Regions from separate parts of the Exiguobacterium sp. s5 genome, predicted to be linked through region 3. Evidence: riboswitches for the same ligand, from Rfam matches in the RefSeq annotation. Region 3 holds a riboswitch; each other region holds the start of a gene.

Region 1 (4,213 bases), on a different contig from region 3:
CTGACCCAGCTCGACTCGATTTATCGAGCCGAATGGCAGGCGAACGCCTATCCACGCTCAGAGGCCGAACGCAAGGCGTTAGAAGAATAGGCAGGAGAACACGTCCGGAAACGGGCGTGTTTTTTCTTGACAAGACGTCACCGACCCGTCAATATCTAAAAAGTAATGATTACTATTTAGGAGTGGGTAGAATGAGACGAATCCCGATCACCGTGCTGTCCGGTTATTTAGGAAGCGGTAAGACGACACTATTGAACCACATATTGAACAATCGGACGGGCAAGAAATACGCCGTCATCGTCAACGACATGAGCGAGTTGAATATCGATGAGCGATTGATTGAACAGGGCGGTTTTTCGAGGACGGACGAAAAGTTGGTCGAACTATCGAACGGCTGCATCTGTTGCACGCTCCGTGAGGACCTGCTCGAGGCGGTAGCAGAGCTTGCGAACGACCTTGACCTCGACGGAATCATCATCGAGTCGTCCGGTATCTCAGAGCCGATCCCGGTCGCCCAAACGTTTACATATGCCGATGACGCCCTCGGCATCGATTTGACGAGCCGAGTCTATATCGATGCGATGGTGACCGTCGTCGATGCGTTTCGGTTCTTAACAGATTTCAACTCGGGCGAGTCGCTCCATGAACGTAATCAGGCGATTGAGGCGACGGACGTCCGCGAAGTCGTCGACCTACTCGTCGACCAAGTCGAATTCGCCGATATCATCGTCTTAAACAAGGCGGATCGCGTGACCGAGACCGAACTCGGCGAGATGACCGGACTGTTGAAGGCGCTCAACCCAACCGCGAAGCTGTTGACGTCTGTCCATGCGAACGTGGAATTGACCGAGCTGTTGGATGTCAATTTGTTCGATTTCGAACAGGCGATGCATGCGGCCGGGTGGATTCAAGAACTTGAGACAGATGTGCACACGCCGGAGACGGAAGAATACGGCATCAGTTCATTCGTCTATCGTCGGCGTCGGCCGTTCCACCCGGAGCGTCTCCATGCCTGGATCGAGGCGTTTCCGGAAGAAATCGTCCGCGCGAAAGGGTTCTTATGGATTGCTTCCCGGAACGACCTCGCCTGTCTGTTTTCACAAGCGGGTTACGCCTCGACGCTCGAACATGCCGGGCGCTGGCTCGCGACGCTTCCGGAAGATGAGCGTCGTCACATGTTCACGGCCGAACCGGAACTCGCCGCCGACTATGTCGAGCCGTACGGGGACCGACAGACGGAGCTCGTCTTGATTGGGCAGCGGATGGATCGAGCCATCATCGAACAAGAGCTCGATCACTGTCTGCTGACAGATGAGGAGATGGCGCTGGATTGGTCGACGCTCCGGGACACACTTCCGGGGAACGAGGTCGTCACGTTCTCATAAGACCGTTTACAAAATGAAAGCGGTCGTCTATACTGATTCTTGCATAAACAACCGCATACATTGGACTACACTAGGGGTGCTTCGGCTGAGATGTGAGCATGGCTCCAATCCCTTATGACTCGATCCGGGTAATACCGGCGTGAGGAAGTGTGGCACTTTTTCTAATGGATTAAAATTGGACGAGTGGCCGCATTCTCATGGATGCGGCTTTTTTGTGTACACATAATAAGGGGGAATAGAACATGAACAAACAATGTGGAACGAGCCCGATCGTCGGGTTCCGCTTTACACTGAGCCCGATGACGACTGATTTCGTGAGCATCATCAAAGGGGCGTTGAAGGAGACGGATTTACAAAACGTCTGGCGACATACCGATGACGTGTCGACGGTCATCCGTGGACGAAGTGAGCATGTATTCGATGTGGCTAAGACCGTGCTGTCACACGCGACGAAGACAGGGGAACATGTGTCGATGAGCGGGACGTTCTCGGTCGGGTGTCCAGGGGATACGGCCGGAGATGAAGTGCTCGTTGTGTCGAGCGAACCGCTTAATGGTCCCGTCGGTCCGCAATATGTCTCCTCACAGTTCGCGCTCTATCCGCTCGGTGATGACGACTATATGGACATCATCTACGAAGAAATCGCTTTTGCGAAAGAGCGAGGTGTCTTCAATGACTCGATGCATTACGCCTCAGGTATACATGGGGACATCGAGCCGGTGTTCGCTTTCTATGAGGCGACGTTTGATCGCGTCCGACAGAAGACAAGCCACGTCGTCATGACGGTGACGTTCAGCGTGAATAGTCCGTCACACGAGGGACGCATGGATGCTTAAATCGTGGAAGTTAAAAGAGATCGTCTTGTTGTCGATTTTATCGGTCGTGTTCGCGGTGGTCTATTTGGCGTTCGTCCATGCTGGGAACTTGTGGGCCGGTCTGATTGGACCAATCGCCTACGAATGGATTTTTGGGATATGGTTCATCGTCTCGATTATCGCAGCTTATATCATTCGCAAGCCTGGGGCTGCATTCTTGTCCGAAGTGCTTGCGGCGACGATTGAGATGATGATTGGCAACGCCATCGGACCGCGCATCATTTTAGTCGGGATCGTTCAAGGGATCGGCGCCGAAGCGGCGTTCGCTTTGACGGGTTATAAACGCTATGATCTTTGGGTGCTCATGCTCGCCGGATTCAGTGCTGCTGTGACAAGTTTCGCATATACGTACGTCATGGGAGGGCTCAATGCCCTCAGTCCGACATATGTGGCTACGATGTTCGCACTACGCGCAACGAGCGGGATGTTGATTGCTGGTCTGGGCGGTAAGATTTTGAGCGACTTGTTGCTTCGGACGGGCGCGCTTGATGGGTATGCTCTCGCGCGACAGGACCGTATGCATGGTTGAGGCAGAACATCTGACATTTCGTTATCCGAACAAGAAATGCGATGTCTTGACGGATATCACACTACGTCTAACAAAAGGGAGAACGGTCATTACAGGGGCAAGTGGGTCGGGAAAATCAACATTGCTCGCTTTGATGAATCGTCTCTATCCGGACAATTGTGATGGCATCGTGACGGGCAGATTGCACTTGTTCGATCGCTCTTATGATACGTATGAAGCTGGCGAAGTGAACCGGCGCGTCGGAACGGTCTTTCAGGACCCGGACAGTCAGTTCGTCATGCAGACGGTCGAAGAAGAATTGATTTTCACGCTCGAAAACTTTGCCGTCGCGAGAGACGAGATGATGGCCCGTGTCACCACAATGTTAGAGGCGTTGCATTTGACCGATTATCGTCACCGTACCATCCATGATCTATCGGGGGGAGAGAAGCAGCAAATTGCCGTCGCTTGTGCCTTGATTGGCCGCCCCGAGTGGCTCCTCCTCGATGAGCCGCTCGCTCACCTCGATCCTGAGACCGCCCATCATTTCGTCCGTTGGCTCGACGGCGTCGCACAGACCGTAAACGTTGTCGTCATCGAGCATCGGCCATACATATGGGGTGATTTCTTTGACCGACAAGTGAAGCTCGTGAACGGGCGCATCGACTATGATGGGCCGTTCATCGTCCGACCGGATTATGCGTTCTCTCCAATTAAAGTTGAACGAGGAAAGGAAATGTTATTTCACATACCGGAATTAAAACGAAAAACATTTCAATTAGCAGCGAGCGAGTTAAAGGTCGCTGAGGGTGATCTCATTGCGGTGCTCGGTCGAAATGGTAGCGGAAAGTCGACATGGCTGCGAAGCCTAGCCCGGAAACAGCGTAAAGTCGGCCTCGTCCCGCAATCACCGGCGCATCTATTCGTTACGAATGATGTGACTCGAGAACTCGCATATGGCCATAATCGCCCGATTGAGGACGTCTCAACGCGGCTCGGGCTCGAATCAGTGCGTGACCACCATCCACTCTCCCTTAGTCACGGTCAAAAACGAAGGCTCGCCATCGGAGTGATGATGCTGTCTAATAAACAACTGATTGCGTTTGATGAACCGACTGCCGGACAAGACGAGGTATCGCTTCGTGCGCTCTATGACTTAATGGTCGAACGAACACGATCCGGCCAGACGATTTTGTTTGTGACGCACGACCTCAGCTTCGCGCGGATTGCGAACACATATTATTTGATGTGTGACGGCGACTTGAGTGGGCCATATGACGCTTCACTCTGGGATGAAAAAGAATTACTACGCACCCACGGCTTATTGATGGAGGAATCGCGATGACATTTCATGAGATGAACCCGACGATTAAATTTCTGACCGTGGCATGTCTCATGTTCGGTCTCGCCTTCATGTATAACCCTTGGACTCCGCTTGCTGTTTT
Region 2 (4,213 bases), on a different contig from region 3:
CCATCAACCGCTCCCGAAAGTCGACCTCGTTCATTCCGTGTCAACGGGTTATGCCGGTGTGGTCGCGTCCTACATGAAAGAGACGCAAGGGATTCCGTTCATCTTGACGGAGCACGGCATCTACTCGCGGGAACGCGAAGAGGAGATTCTACAGTCGTATTGGATTCCAGCGCCGTATAAGCCGAGGTGGGTCCGTTTCTTTCACCATTTGTCGCGTGAGGCCTATAACGCGGCCGATGAGATTATCACCTTGTTCGAGCGGAACCGCGAATATCAGGAGTGGATTGGCGCCCCGAGCGAGAAGACGAAAATTATCGCCAATGGCATCGCCGACCGACAAATCCAGGCGACGGTCGACCGTCCGGAGCACGACCTCTTTCAAATCGGTGCTATCGTCCGCTTGGTGCCAATCAAAGATTTGAAGACGATGATTTACGCCGCCAAGATTTTGCAGGAGCGGCATCGTCTGTTCAAACTGACGATTATGGGTCCGCTCGATGAGGATGAAGAATATGCGGAAGAGTGCCGTCTGCTCATCGAACAGAGCGGACTGACCGATTATGTCGAGCTTGTCGGAAAGGTTGATGTCCAAGCCTATTTGCCGAAGTTTGATTTACTTCTGTTGACGAGTATCTCGGAAGGTCAACCGCTCGCGATTCTTGAAGGAATGGCAGCCGGCATCCCGTGGGTCGCGACCGATGTCGGGGCTTGTTCCGAGCTCTTGTACGGCCGAGAAGACGACCCGTTCGGTCCAGCCGGGTTTATCGTGCCCCCGGTTCATCCGGAAGCGGTCGCGGACAAGGTCGAGTGGATGATGGATTATCCGCAGGAGCGGATGCGTTTCGGTAAGAACGGGCGGGAGCGGGTCCGTCAATACTATCGTCTCCAACAAGTCGTGGACCGCTACAAAGCCATCTATGAAACGAGGAGGGAACAGTATGGCGGGCATCGGGTTTAAGCTGCAGAAGTTGTTCCAAGAAGACTACTATTCGTCCAGGTTGAAGGCGTACACGTTCTCGGGCCTCGTCACATCCGGACCGTGGTTGATCGTCATCTTGGTCGTCGGGACGATTCAATGGTTGGCGTTCCAAATGCCGACGTTATCGCTCGCCGAACGGACGCTCTTCATGATCTCGGTCTCGTACGCGTTCATCTTCTCGCAAATCTTGTTCAGCTTCCAACAGCTCGTCGTCACCCGATATGTGGCGGACTTGTTTTACGAGAAGAAGGCACATGAGATTTTCCCGGTCTTCACCGGGATGCTCAAAGTGACGATCCTCGCCGCGACGATTCTGTACAGTATCTTTTGGCTATTGTCGCCGCTCGATTTTCTGTACAAACTGACGTTGTTCGTTTTATTCATGACGATCAATGTCATCTGGGTCATGTTCTTGTTCTTGAGTGCCGCCAAGTATTATCAAGCGGTGGCCTATAGCTTCTTGCTCGGCGGACTCATCTCGGTCGGGAGCGTCTATGCGATTAGCCGTCTCATGGTCAATCCGTCGAGTCTCGAGCTGTTGCTCGGTTTCACGGTCGGGATGATTGTGACGTTGTTCGGGTTGTTCTTCGCGATGCTCCGGACGTTCCCGCTCCGTTACGCGGTGAAAGAGTTCTCGTACTTCAAGTACTTCGACCGCTATCCAGACTTGTTCGCCATCGGCGTGTTATACGTGCTCGGGATTTGGGTCACGAACTTTATCATCTGGTTCGGAGAAGGACGCGTCATCATCGCAGACTCCTTCTTGTTTAATCCGTATTATGACACGGCCATCTTTTGGTCGTACTTGACGATTATCCCGACGCAACTCCTGTTCGTCGTCGCCGTCGAGACTCGGTTTTATGAGCGCTATCGCACGTTTTATGGATTGATCAATTACGGAGGGGCGCTCCATCAAATCGAGAAGGCGAAACAGACGATGACGTCCGTATTGAAAAATGAGTTGATTCGACTCGCGCGCAGCCAAGGCGTCGTGACGTTGTTCGCCATCCTCATGGCAGGCGTGTTCGTCGGTTGGATCGGTGTGCCGGACGAAATCGGTCAAATCTTTCGGATGACGACGCTCGCGGCGTTCGCGAACGCGATGATCCTTATTTTGACGTTGTTGTTGCTCTATTTCGAGGATCGACGCGGGGCATTGTTCGTCAACATCTCGTTCTTCACGTTGAATGCGTTGTTCACGCTCTTGCTCTTGCCGCGCGGCATCGATTGGTACGGCGTTGGCTTTGCTGTCAGCACGACAATCACGTTCTTCTTGGCCGGCCTGCGTTTGATCTATTACATGGGCAAAGTCGATTATTACGTGTTCGCGGCCTCGAATCGACGCAAGCTCGGTACCGAACGGTTCTCCCAAATGGGGACGTTGTTGAACCGTCGCTTCTCGCGATAAAGGGTTTTCAACATGGAAAAAGACTGATATGATGTGGTCGTAGACGACCGAATTTCATAATGTTTACCACTAGGGGAGTCGCGTGACGCGGCTGAGATGGACGAGGTCCAGACCCTTTGAACCTGATCTAGTTCACGCTAGCGTAGGGAAGTGGGCGAACCGATTGTTCTCGTACACTTTGTGTAAATCCGACGCCGCTTCCGTTATGGGAGGCGGCGTCTTTTTTGATCACAAAGGAGGATACATGAATGACATTCACCGCACATCTTCGACAAGAGGCAGATGCCTTGTTTCAAGCCAGCTTTGACCATCCGTTCGTCCGCGAGCTCGGAACAGGCGAACTCGACGAGGCGAAATTTAGGCATTACGTCATGCAAGATTCATACTATTTGAACCAGTTCTCCAAAGTACAGGCGAAAGGCGCGACCCTCGCCCCGAACATGGAAGTCGCGAGCCGCTTTTTGACGCATGCGCTCCATACCATCGAAGCAGAGCATGCGTTGCACCGTGAGTTTTTCACCTTGCTCAACGTGACGGAGGCGGAGTGGGCGACGTTTGAGCCGGCCCCGACGGCTTACGCCTATGCGCTCCATATGCAACAGGCCGGTCCGACGCTCGGTGATGTGCTCGCTTCGATTTTGCCGTGCTACTGGGTCTATTATGAGATTGGGGAGCGATTGAAAGATGCGACACCCGATCATCCGATCTATGCGACGTGGATTGCGACGTACGGTTCGGAATGGTTCCGCGATCTCGTCGAGGAACAGCTTGAACGGCTCGACGTGCTCGCCGGACAAGCGACAGCGGAAGAACGGGTCCGGTATCAACAGCTGTTCTTGAAGAGTTGTTATTATGAACATGCGTTTTGGGAAATGGCGTGGACGCTCGAGTCGTGGGATTTACCGGCGGGGGTGACACGATGAAGCGCGACTTATGGGACAAAGTCAGAGCCGAACGGCCACTCATCCATAACATTACGAATATCGTCGTCGCTAACTTTTCGGCGAACGGGTTGCTCGCCATCGGCGCTGCGCCGGTGATGGCGTCAGCCGTCGAAGAAGTCGCGGACATGGCGTCTGCGAGCGATGCGCTCGTACTCAATATCGGCACACTCGATGCGACGACGGAACGTACGATGATTCGAGCCGGACAGGCGGCGAATGAATCGAGCCGGCCGGTCGTCTTCGATCCGGTCGGTGTCGGGGCGACCGCGTTTCGACGTGACGTCGCTACATCCATTTTGCAACACGTCCGCGTGACGGTCATCCGAGGCAATGCCGGAGAAATCGCGACATTAATTGGTCTCGACGCGGCGGCGCGCGGCGTGGACGCTGGGGAAACGCGGATTGATTTGAATCACATCGCGCGCGCGGCGGCACGACGCTACAACTGTGTCGTTGCCGTGACCGGAGAGACGGATGTCGTCAGCGACGGGGACGCGACGATTGAAATCAAAGGCGGCACCGCAGCAATGGCCCGGACGACAGGGACCGGTTGTTTACTCAGTGCGGTCGTCGGTGCGCTCCTTGCGGTCGAATCCGACGCGTTGACGGCCACGGCGACAGCGCTCGCCGGATATGCCCGGTGCGGCGAACTGGCTACCGCTTTGGCGGAAGGACCGGGCGACTTCCCCGTTCATTTCTTGAATGAACTCGGCAAGATGACAGCCGTCGAGTTGCCGAGCGACCGCATTGAGGTGGTGTCATGATGCGGCCGCAAGTATTGACGATTGCCGGTTCGGACTCTGGCGGGGGAGCAGGAATCCAAGCCGATTTGAAGACGTTTCAAGAGCTAGAGGTGTTCGGGACGAGCGTTCTGACGGCCGT
Region 3 (4,213 bases):
TGGAGTAGCCTCCTTCATTCGGAATGATTCCTTCACTACATTCTACAATAAGTACCTAGTTATTAAAAGAACCTGCTCCATAAACTCGGTCAATTGTAGCCGTAACCCTCATTCATTATTAAAATCCTTTCCAGTAATGTCAAGTTTTTTTCTTGTCATCCTATGATTTTCTAGTTGCATCGTGAAAAAACCCGTGCTAATATAAACGAGTGTCTATTAGGACGAACCCACATAAAAAAGGAGGGGAAACGCATGGCACGTAAATGCTACGTAACAGGTAAATCACCTAAATCAGGTAACAACCGTTCGCACGCACTCAACAAGACAAAACGCACTTGGGGTGTAAACGTACAAAAAGTTCGTATTCTCGTTGACGGTAAACCTAAACGAGTTTGGGTTTCAGCTCGCGCTCTTAAATCAGGTCTCGTTGAACGCGTATAATTTTTATACACGAACGAAATAAATCCCAGCGGCATTCGCCGATGGGATTTTTTTGTGTTCATTTTTTGACATACAGCACGAGGACCATACCTTCGTGCACGATCAAGTCCGCCGCCTCACCGGCCCACTCGTTCGAGATCGTGAGCGCCTCATGGCTGACGACATCGTGACGGTCAAGCGGATATTTGACGCCGCGGATTGACACGTTCGCCCGCTTCCACGGGATGAGCGACAAATAATGATCGGCTTGACGTGGGAGCTCGTGACGCCCAGCTCCAACAAGACGAACGGTTTGCCCGGCCGTGAACAAACGCATCTCTGGATATGCCTCGAGCAGCCCGATATTGCCGAGCGTCATGTCGAGGCGTCCACCGAGAGCGCCGTACACGAGCATCTCCGTCGCCCCGTGTCCACGGGCCGCCTCGAGCGCAATCTCAAGGTCGGTCACGTCTTTTTCAGATGGGTAACGGACGGCGTCGATCGGCACTTCGCCCGTGAAGGAGTCGAAATCGCCGACGACGAGATCCGGGTTCAGCCCTTGGTTCAACAGTGTCTCGTACCCTCCGTCGACGCCGATGATGTAATCGACGTCACGAGGGAGTCCCGAGATTGGTTCCGGGCTGGCCGCCACAATCAACACCCGCATTAGCGGAGGCCCCGGGTCGCGAGCGTGGCGAAACGTGGTGCCGAGACGAACAAGAGAACGAGGACGACGGCCGACACGAGGAAGGACGGCAACATATACGTCATGTTATAAGCAAACGAATAGGCGACGACCGGCCCTTCCGCGTACTCGGCGAAGAAGACGATCCCTGATAAGACGTGGGCGCCGTAGCGAAGCAGTGAACCGAGGAGCGCCCCGAGCACCAAGTAGACGACGAGCGTCTTTTTCGCCTCGTCCTTGGCGGCCCGTTTCACTTGACCAGCGAACAGTCCGGCCATACCGACGACACCGTAAGCGAACGTGTAGTCGAGCAGGAACTGGACCGGTGTGAAAATGTAAGCCCCGAACAGCAGTTGCAACGTTCCGACGAGCGCTCCTGTCGCCAGTCCGCCTTTTAATCCATGGCGGTACGCCATCACAAAGATCGGCAACATCGCCAGGCTGATCGATCCGCCCTGCGGCATCCGGAACGGGATGAGCAAATCAAAGATCAAGCCGAGTGCGGCGAACAATGAGATTTCAATGAGCGCCTGTAGTTTTAAACGTTGTTTCATCTTATTCCCTCCTTATTATATGAGCGAACGACAAAAAGCAGCATGACGTAAACGCCATGCTGCTATCGAGTAGCAACGTGCATTTTCGCCACATCCCTACGTCCGTGTGAACGGAACAGGTTCAAAGGGTTAGCAAATGCCTCTCAGCCACAGAATGTGACACCCCTTGCGACAATATTTGTTGTTCTATCGACGATTATACACGAGATGCGTGACGAATGCTATCGATTGCGTCTTTATAGCTCGGCTCGTTATAGATGGCTGAACCAGCCACGAGCACATCAGCTCCAGCGTCGATGCATAATTTCGCCGTCTCTGCGTTGACACCGCCGTCAATCTCGATTTCAAAGTCGAGACGACGCGCTTGGCGCATCTCGCTCAGCGCCGCGATTTTCGGGACGACCGATTCGATGAATGCCTGGCCCCCAAAGCCAGGGTTCACCGTCATGAGGAGCACCATGTCGACGTCATCGAGCACGTGTTCAATCGATGACAGCGGCGTATGCGGATTCAAGACGACACCACACTTGGCGCCGGCCGCTTTGATTTGTTGCAACACGCGATGCAAATGATTCGTCGCTTCAACGTGAACCGTGACGATATCCGCCCCGGCCTTGATGAAATCTTCGACGAACCGTTCGGGCTGGTCGATCATCAAATGGACGTCTAACACCATGTCCGACTTCTTCCGTAAGCTCGCTAACACCGGTAGGCCGATTGAGATGTTCGGGACGAATTGACCGTCCATGACGTCAAAATGGATGTAATCCGCTCCGGCCTCTTGGACCGCCTTCACTTCTGCCTCTAAATTGGCGAAGTCCGCCGCTAAAATCGATGGTGCAATTTTAATCATGTTAGTACCTCCGTTGTCTATCGTTTAACTCTGCCATAAACGTAACATAATTCTCATAGCGGGTGGAAGCGATTTCTCCCGCCTCGACGGCCGCTTTGACGGCACAACCTGGTTCGTTCAAATGGGCACAACCGCGGAATTTACAGTCATCATGCCGCTCGACGAACTCAGGGAAACACCAGCGCATCTCTTCGACTTCGAGTTCTTCTGGGAACTCGAGGCTCGAGAAACCAGGCGTATCGGCCACGAGCCCGTCAGCGAGCGTGATCAGCGTGACGTGACGCGTCGTGTGCTTACCGCGCCCAAGTGATTTCGAGATCTTCCCGGTTGCAAGTTCAAGCTCAGGTGCGACCGCGTTCAAGAGCGAACTCTTACCGACCCCGGTCTGTCCGGCGAACACACTCGTCTTCTCCTTAAACGACCCGCGGATTTTTTCGATCCCCGACCCGTCCTCGGTCGACGTCTCGATGACCTCATAGCCGATGGAACGATATAAAGCCGCTGCTTCGTGAATCTTCTCCCGTTCCGCCTCCGTCAACAAATCCATTTTCGTCAAAACGATAATCGGATGGACTTGCTTCGACTCGATCAAGACGAGGAAACGGTCGAGCAGATGGAACGAGAACGCCGGCTCTTTTACCGAGAATAACAAGAACGCTTGATCGATGTTGGCAATCGGCGGGCGGACGAGATGGTTCGACCGCTCGTCAACAGCCAATATATAACCGGTACCATCCCCTTGGTCTTGGATGTCGACATCGTCACCGACGACCGGCGAGATGTTCCGGTTGCGGAAATTGCCGCGGGCGCGACAACGGATCTCTTGTTTTTCTTCCGTCATGACGTCATAAAATCCGCCTTGTAATCGAATAATCGTACCTTTCATTCCATTCCCTCCTTAGAAAAAGAGGCGACGCGCACGCCACCTCTTCATTGTGAATCTTTTGCTTGTGCGTAAGTCACCGTATCCGTGCGAACGACTTCGCCGTCGACTTCAATCGTCGCGGTTCCGACTTCGTCCGGTGCGATGACGAGCGTATACGAGTAAGTCGTTGTCTCCGTTATCTTATCACGCAACACCTCGACTTCGCCACGGGCGTCGACCGTCCGAATGACGACTTCGAGTGCCTCGGCTTCTTCGCCTTCAGCGGGCGGCTCGATTTCGACGTTGACTTCCCGTTCAATCGAGACGTCCGTCGGTTCTACCCCTTGTGACACGATGACGGTCAGTTCCGTCCCCGGGTCGACTGCCGTACCGGCCGTCGGGAGTTGACGGATGATTTGATTCGCAGGAACGCTCGTTGAATACTCATCACGTTTGACGATTTTCAAGCTATTCTGTTCGGCATACGTTGTCGCTTCCTCGAACGTATAGCCCGCCAAGTTGGCGAGTTCGATTTTATTGCTGCCGGTCGAGACGACGAGCGTCACCGTCTCTTCAGATGGGACGACCTCGTTGCCTGGGGCGATCGATTGGGAGATGACATCCCCGCTATCGACCGTCTCGGATGCCTCCGACTGAATCTCGATGTCCGTGAACTCAAGATCTTTGAGCGTCCGCTCGGCCGACGACTGGGACAGTCCTTCAACATCCGGCATCTCGACCGTCTCTTTTCCGGCCGAGACGACAATCGTCACGGTCGTCCCACGTTTCGGCTTCCGTCCGGCTTGCGGTGTCTGCGAGATGACGTCGCCAGCGGC
Region 4 (4,213 bases), on a different contig from region 3:
GTCCTTTCAATTGTGCTTGTCTAATCTGGTCTCGATGGAAGGGCGAATCGGCTGATTCTGACGTCAGACTGATGACGTTGCCATCCGGGTCCAATACATCAAAACAACTCATCCCGCCAAAATCTTGAAGTCGGCCAGGTTTCAAGCCGGCGCGTTCAAATGTGTCATGGATGGATTGAATGTCGTCGCAGACGATGTTGAAGCTGACGTGTTCGTCACCGTTTCGGTCGCTGAACGTCGTCGAAGCAACGTTTTTCGTTTCAATCAATCCGAGTTGGGTCGCCCCGTCTGGGAAATGGACGCCGATGCCACCTTCCCAACGTCCGATTTCAGATATGTGAAAGTGGGTTTGATACCATTCCAATGATCGGATTAAATTTGTTACAGGAATAAAGATACTGCCGATACGAAACATCGCTTTGCCCCCCTTATTTTCTTTCAGTTTAGCGAACGGCTCACTGAAAATATAGGTGGGAAGAAACTTTTTGAGCTGTGATTTTTATGAACAAGGTAAGGAGATAATGATAATGCAAATTCACTAAAAATCGAAGGAAGAAGACTAGACCCGGTTCAACTTACAACATCACTAACGTATTGAGTAGTAAGAAAAGAAGGAAACCAGCGCCTGAAAAGATTAATACGCCTAATAATATGTTCCCTTTTTCGTCTTTAAATTTTTTGACATACAGCACGGAAAAAATAAGCAGTACCGCCAACAGAGTGGTCAAAGAAAGAAAGAGCAATGTAATCGAGTGATTCGATATGATTCCAAAATTGAAAAAGAATTCAGAGATGAAGATGAATAGAAAAATTAAAGTCCCGACTAACAATGAGTAAAAATAAGGATTGCGATTAATGTCCATAACTAAACACTCCTTCTTCACTAGAGTTATAAAACCATCACATCACGTCAAACAGGGACAGCCGTCATAAATCGGCCGTCCCTGCTTTTGTGGTCGTTGTGGGTTGGACAGCGTTGCCCGCCATAAAAAAGAGGACGATGGCGGCCACCCCGAAAATCGAGATGAACACATTTTGGAGCAGCACATCGACGAACATCGGCTCGCTCGAGAACGTACCCGTCGCAATCTGGGCATTCCAGCGAGTGAACGTGGCAATCCGTTCGAGCGTGTACAACAGACCGGACATGAACAGGCAGGCGGTGGCCGCCAGTATTAGCGTCAATCGATTCAAGAAAGGACCTCCCTAATTGGTATATCCTGATTTTACCATTTACTATCAGTCGGAGGAAGGACTTATCGATTCACCGTGAGCGGTCGCAATTGCTTGACCCGCGCCAAGACGATCCAGCCGAGAAGAGCACCGGTTACACTCGAGGCGAGGAAGGCCGGGAAGAAGAACAGTGCCCCGAACTCCGTTCCCATCAAGATTTTGGCATACGGGACGGCGATGAGCGAGGCGATGATTCCGGTCCCGAGGACTTCGCCGAAAGCGGCGAAGGCGACGCGGTTCGTCTTCATATAGAAGACCCCGGCCAAAAGCGCCCCAATCATACCTCCGGGAAAGGCCAAGAGCGACCCGGTACCGGTCATGACACGGACGATTCCGGTCACGAACGCAACGAGAACGGCCCCGATCGGCCCGACGGTGACGGCGGCGATGACGTTCACCATATGTTGAATCGGATAGGCACGGGCGACACCGGTCGGAATCGAGATGAACAGGGAACCGATGACGGCGATGGCGATGAGCATCGCCATCCAAGTGAGTTGTTGAATACGCATAGATAGTCTCCTTTCAAAATGAAAACGCCACTTCTCCAAGTGGAAAAGTGGCGTGGAAAGACAGACGAATCCCACACCACTTCCCTACGCTGGTATGAGCCAGATCAGGTTCGAAGGGTCCGGCGCATGCCGTCTCAGCCCGAAGGCTCCCCTAGTGGTCGTTTATTAACATGAGTATAGCATACCGTCATTTGACGCGGTCGAGCTTTCGTGGTCGGAACGTGACATAGATGATGCCGACGAACAGACCGTACAACAAAAGGGAGAAGACGAGATTGATCAGCCACGGGAGTGTCCCCATGAACACGGCGACGGACGCGTTTTGAAACCAGACGAGCGAGAGCGACAGCCCGACAAAGCTGAGAACGAGCGTTGTCCAAAAGCCGACATCTCGGCGCTTGAACAGACGCCAAACGAGCAGCCCGATGATGAGACTGACGATGGCCGTCGCCCCTAAGTACATATACAAGATGGCATCGACCGGGTATGAGTAATATACAACGTCCATATCGTTTCCTCCTAGGAGATGATGAAAGAAAGGGTGAACAGGATGAGACAGGCAATCCCATGGCGTGACCGATCGTTTCGTGAACGGTTCGAACGATGGATTGAGGCAAACGTGCCGAATGCGAGGTGGCACGTGATCAAAGATACCGATTTGACGTACTTGCTTGTTGGCGCGCTCGATGAGGAACGTTACTACGCCAAAGCGGTGACCGATATCAGCCGCGGCGAGGCCGGATTGTCGGCGTTTCTGGCCGAGCGGCATCCTGATTTCGTGCCTGACGTCATCGCCATCGATTCAGCCCGGAACTGGTTGCTCATGCGAGGCATCGGCGGAGAGGCGCTACGTGAACGGCCGGACGTGAGTCGATACGAAGCGGCGTTGCGTCAATACGCACAGCTGCAGCGACAGGAGATCGACCAGATCGAGACCTACTTGTCTTACGGCATCCCGGACCGCCGACCGGCCAAGTTGAAGGACGAAATCCGCACGTATTTACCTGAGCTCTGCGCCGGGCTCGAGCGATACAAAGCCGAGGCCATGCTCGCGCTTCAAGATGAATTGATCGCCATGTGCGATGAGCTGGCGACCGGGATGCCGATGAGTCTCGAGCACGGTGATTTGCACGGCGGCAACATCTTCTGGCGGGAACGGACGAATGATTTGTGTATCCTCGACTGGGGCGACGCGACCGTCACGCATCCGTTTTTCAGCGTGCGCGTGTTTTGGAACGCGCTGTACGACTTATTGCCGGAAGAAGCCGAGGTCGCCTGGTATGAACAGATTCAAACGATGCGTACGGTTTATTTGGAAGCGTGGAGCGGCGTCGCATCCAAGGACGTGCTTTGGCGTCACTTGTTGATCGCTGAAGAGCTCGGTTGCGTCTATCGGGCCTTGTCGTGGCATGTGTACGTGACGAGATACCGGTACGACGTAGCTGAGTCGAGCGATAAGCCGGCGCAATGGCTCAACTTGCTACTCGAGTACCGGGACTTGAAACGACGTGTCCGATAAGTCATTCATACTTCTCGAGTAGGTTTTCATAATCCGTCTCGCTCCAAAACAGTGGGGCAATCGACTCCGGCCCTTTGAAGATCTCACCGTCTCGGTCGTAGACGATGGCGTAGCCGCCTTCGACTTCAAAGACGATCAAGTCGGCCTTCACTTCCTTGACCCCGTTTCCCGCGATGATCACGTTCTCGAGCGGATCGCGCGCCAGTTGTACGCCCCATTCGTCGAGCTCGACGATGAGCGCGGACGTGTAGGCGTGGCGATTATAGAGCGCCTGAAACTCGTCTTCGGTCAAAACGACGTCCGTCGGTGGGGCACTCGTCCCATATTTTCGTTTCTCGATTTCTTCGACGAATTGAAGGAACGATGCTTCTTGCCAAAACAGCGGCGCGACCGACTCGGGACCGTTAGCGATGTCCCCGTTCTCGCTCTCATAGACGGTGGCGTACGTGCCGTCATCGAGTTTGAACGGATGAATATCGGCGTATGTATGCTGGATGCCGTCGCCGGCGATGACGACGTGCTCGAACGTCTCGCGGAACGGGGTGAGTCCATCGTTCTCGAGTGCCTTCAAGAGCGGCGGGACTTTTTCATATTGGTCGAAGACGTCTTTAAAATCTTCTCGCGTCCAAGCGGTGATGTCTTCGGACGACGGTTCATTTGTATCGGCCGGGACGATGGGTTGCTCAACGGAATCGGTGCACCCGGTCAGCAAAAACACACTGAATCCGAGTAGGCCTAGGCGTTTCATCAATCAAACCTCCTAAGAAAGTTACATTTTTTTCCTATTATCAATGATCGTAGCATGTTTGCCAGTCATTGAGAACCCGGGTACTTTCTCGCTCAGGGTTGCCGCTTCAAGTAACGGTCGAGTGCCTCGTGAAATCGTTGTTGCTGCTCGAACGGGATGTCATGATCGGATGCGGGACCATAGCGAATCAGATGATAGAGC

The links. Region 3 has a riboswitch for thiamine pyrophosphate ahead of thiT (energy-coupled thiamine transporter ThiT). Riboswitches for the same ligand answer to the same signal wherever they lie in the genome.
Region 1: linked by a shared signal. The riboswitch ahead of KNP60_RS11680 (YkoF family thiamine/hydroxymethylpyrimidine-binding protein) and the one ahead of thiT (energy-coupled thiamine transporter ThiT) in region 3 are both predicted to bind thiamine pyrophosphate.
Region 2: linked by a shared signal. The riboswitch ahead of tenA (thiaminase II) and the one ahead of thiT (energy-coupled thiamine transporter ThiT) in region 3 are both predicted to bind thiamine pyrophosphate.
Region 4: linked by a shared signal. The riboswitch ahead of thiW (energy coupling factor transporter S component ThiW) and the one ahead of thiT (energy-coupled thiamine transporter ThiT) in region 3 are both predicted to bind thiamine pyrophosphate.

What each region holds. Positions count from the first base shown of each region.
Region 1 is NZ_JACSLK010000005.1:153,879-158,091, reverse strand. It holds gene KNP60_RS11690 (hypothetical protein) at 1-90, shown strand, start outside; gene KNP60_RS11685 (GTP-binding protein) at 192-1,385, shown strand; TPP riboswitch at 1,448-1,548, shown strand; gene KNP60_RS11680 (YkoF family thiamine/hydroxymethylpyrimidine-binding protein) at 1,628-2,221, shown strand; gene KNP60_RS11675 (ECF transporter S component) at 2,214-2,789, shown strand; gene KNP60_RS11670 (ABC transporter ATP-binding protein) at 2,782-4,113, shown strand; gene KNP60_RS11665 (energy-coupling factor transporter transmembrane component T family protein) at 4,110-4,213, shown strand, end outside.
Region 2 is NZ_JACSLK010000001.1:65,070-69,282, forward strand. It holds gene pelF (GT4 family glycosyltransferase PelF) at 1-958, shown strand, start outside; gene pelG (exopolysaccharide Pel transporter PelG) at 939-2,387, shown strand; TPP riboswitch at 2,449-2,553, shown strand; gene tenA (thiaminase II) at 2,636-3,310, shown strand; gene thiM (hydroxyethylthiazole kinase) at 3,307-4,095, shown strand; gene thiD (bifunctional hydroxymethylpyrimidine kinase/phosphomethylpyrimidine kinase) at 4,095-4,213, shown strand, end outside.
Region 3 is NZ_JACSLK010000002.1:174,694-178,906, forward strand. It holds gene rpmB (50S ribosomal protein L28) at 253-441, shown strand; gene KNP60_RS04995 (thiamine diphosphokinase) at 500-1,087, opposite strand; gene thiT (energy-coupled thiamine transporter ThiT) at 1,087-1,659, opposite strand; TPP riboswitch at 1,736-1,836, opposite strand; gene rpe (ribulose-phosphate 3-epimerase) at 1,856-2,512, opposite strand; gene rsgA (ribosome small subunit-dependent GTPase A) at 2,514-3,398, opposite strand; gene pknB (Stk1 family PASTA domain-containing Ser/Thr kinase) at 3,443-4,213, opposite strand, start outside.
Region 4 is NZ_JACSLK010000001.1:22,326-26,538, forward strand. It holds gene KNP60_RS00160 (VOC family protein) at 1-415, opposite strand, end outside; gene KNP60_RS00165 (hypothetical protein) at 928-1,194, opposite strand; gene thiW (energy coupling factor transporter S component ThiW) at 1,257-1,745, opposite strand; TPP riboswitch at 1,810-1,908, opposite strand; gene KNP60_RS00175 (hypothetical protein) at 1,933-2,253, opposite strand; gene KNP60_RS00180 (aminoglycoside phosphotransferase family protein) at 2,296-3,264, shown strand; gene KNP60_RS00185 (hypothetical protein) at 3,266-4,012, opposite strand; gene KNP60_RS00190 (hypothetical protein) at 4,105-4,213, opposite strand, start outside.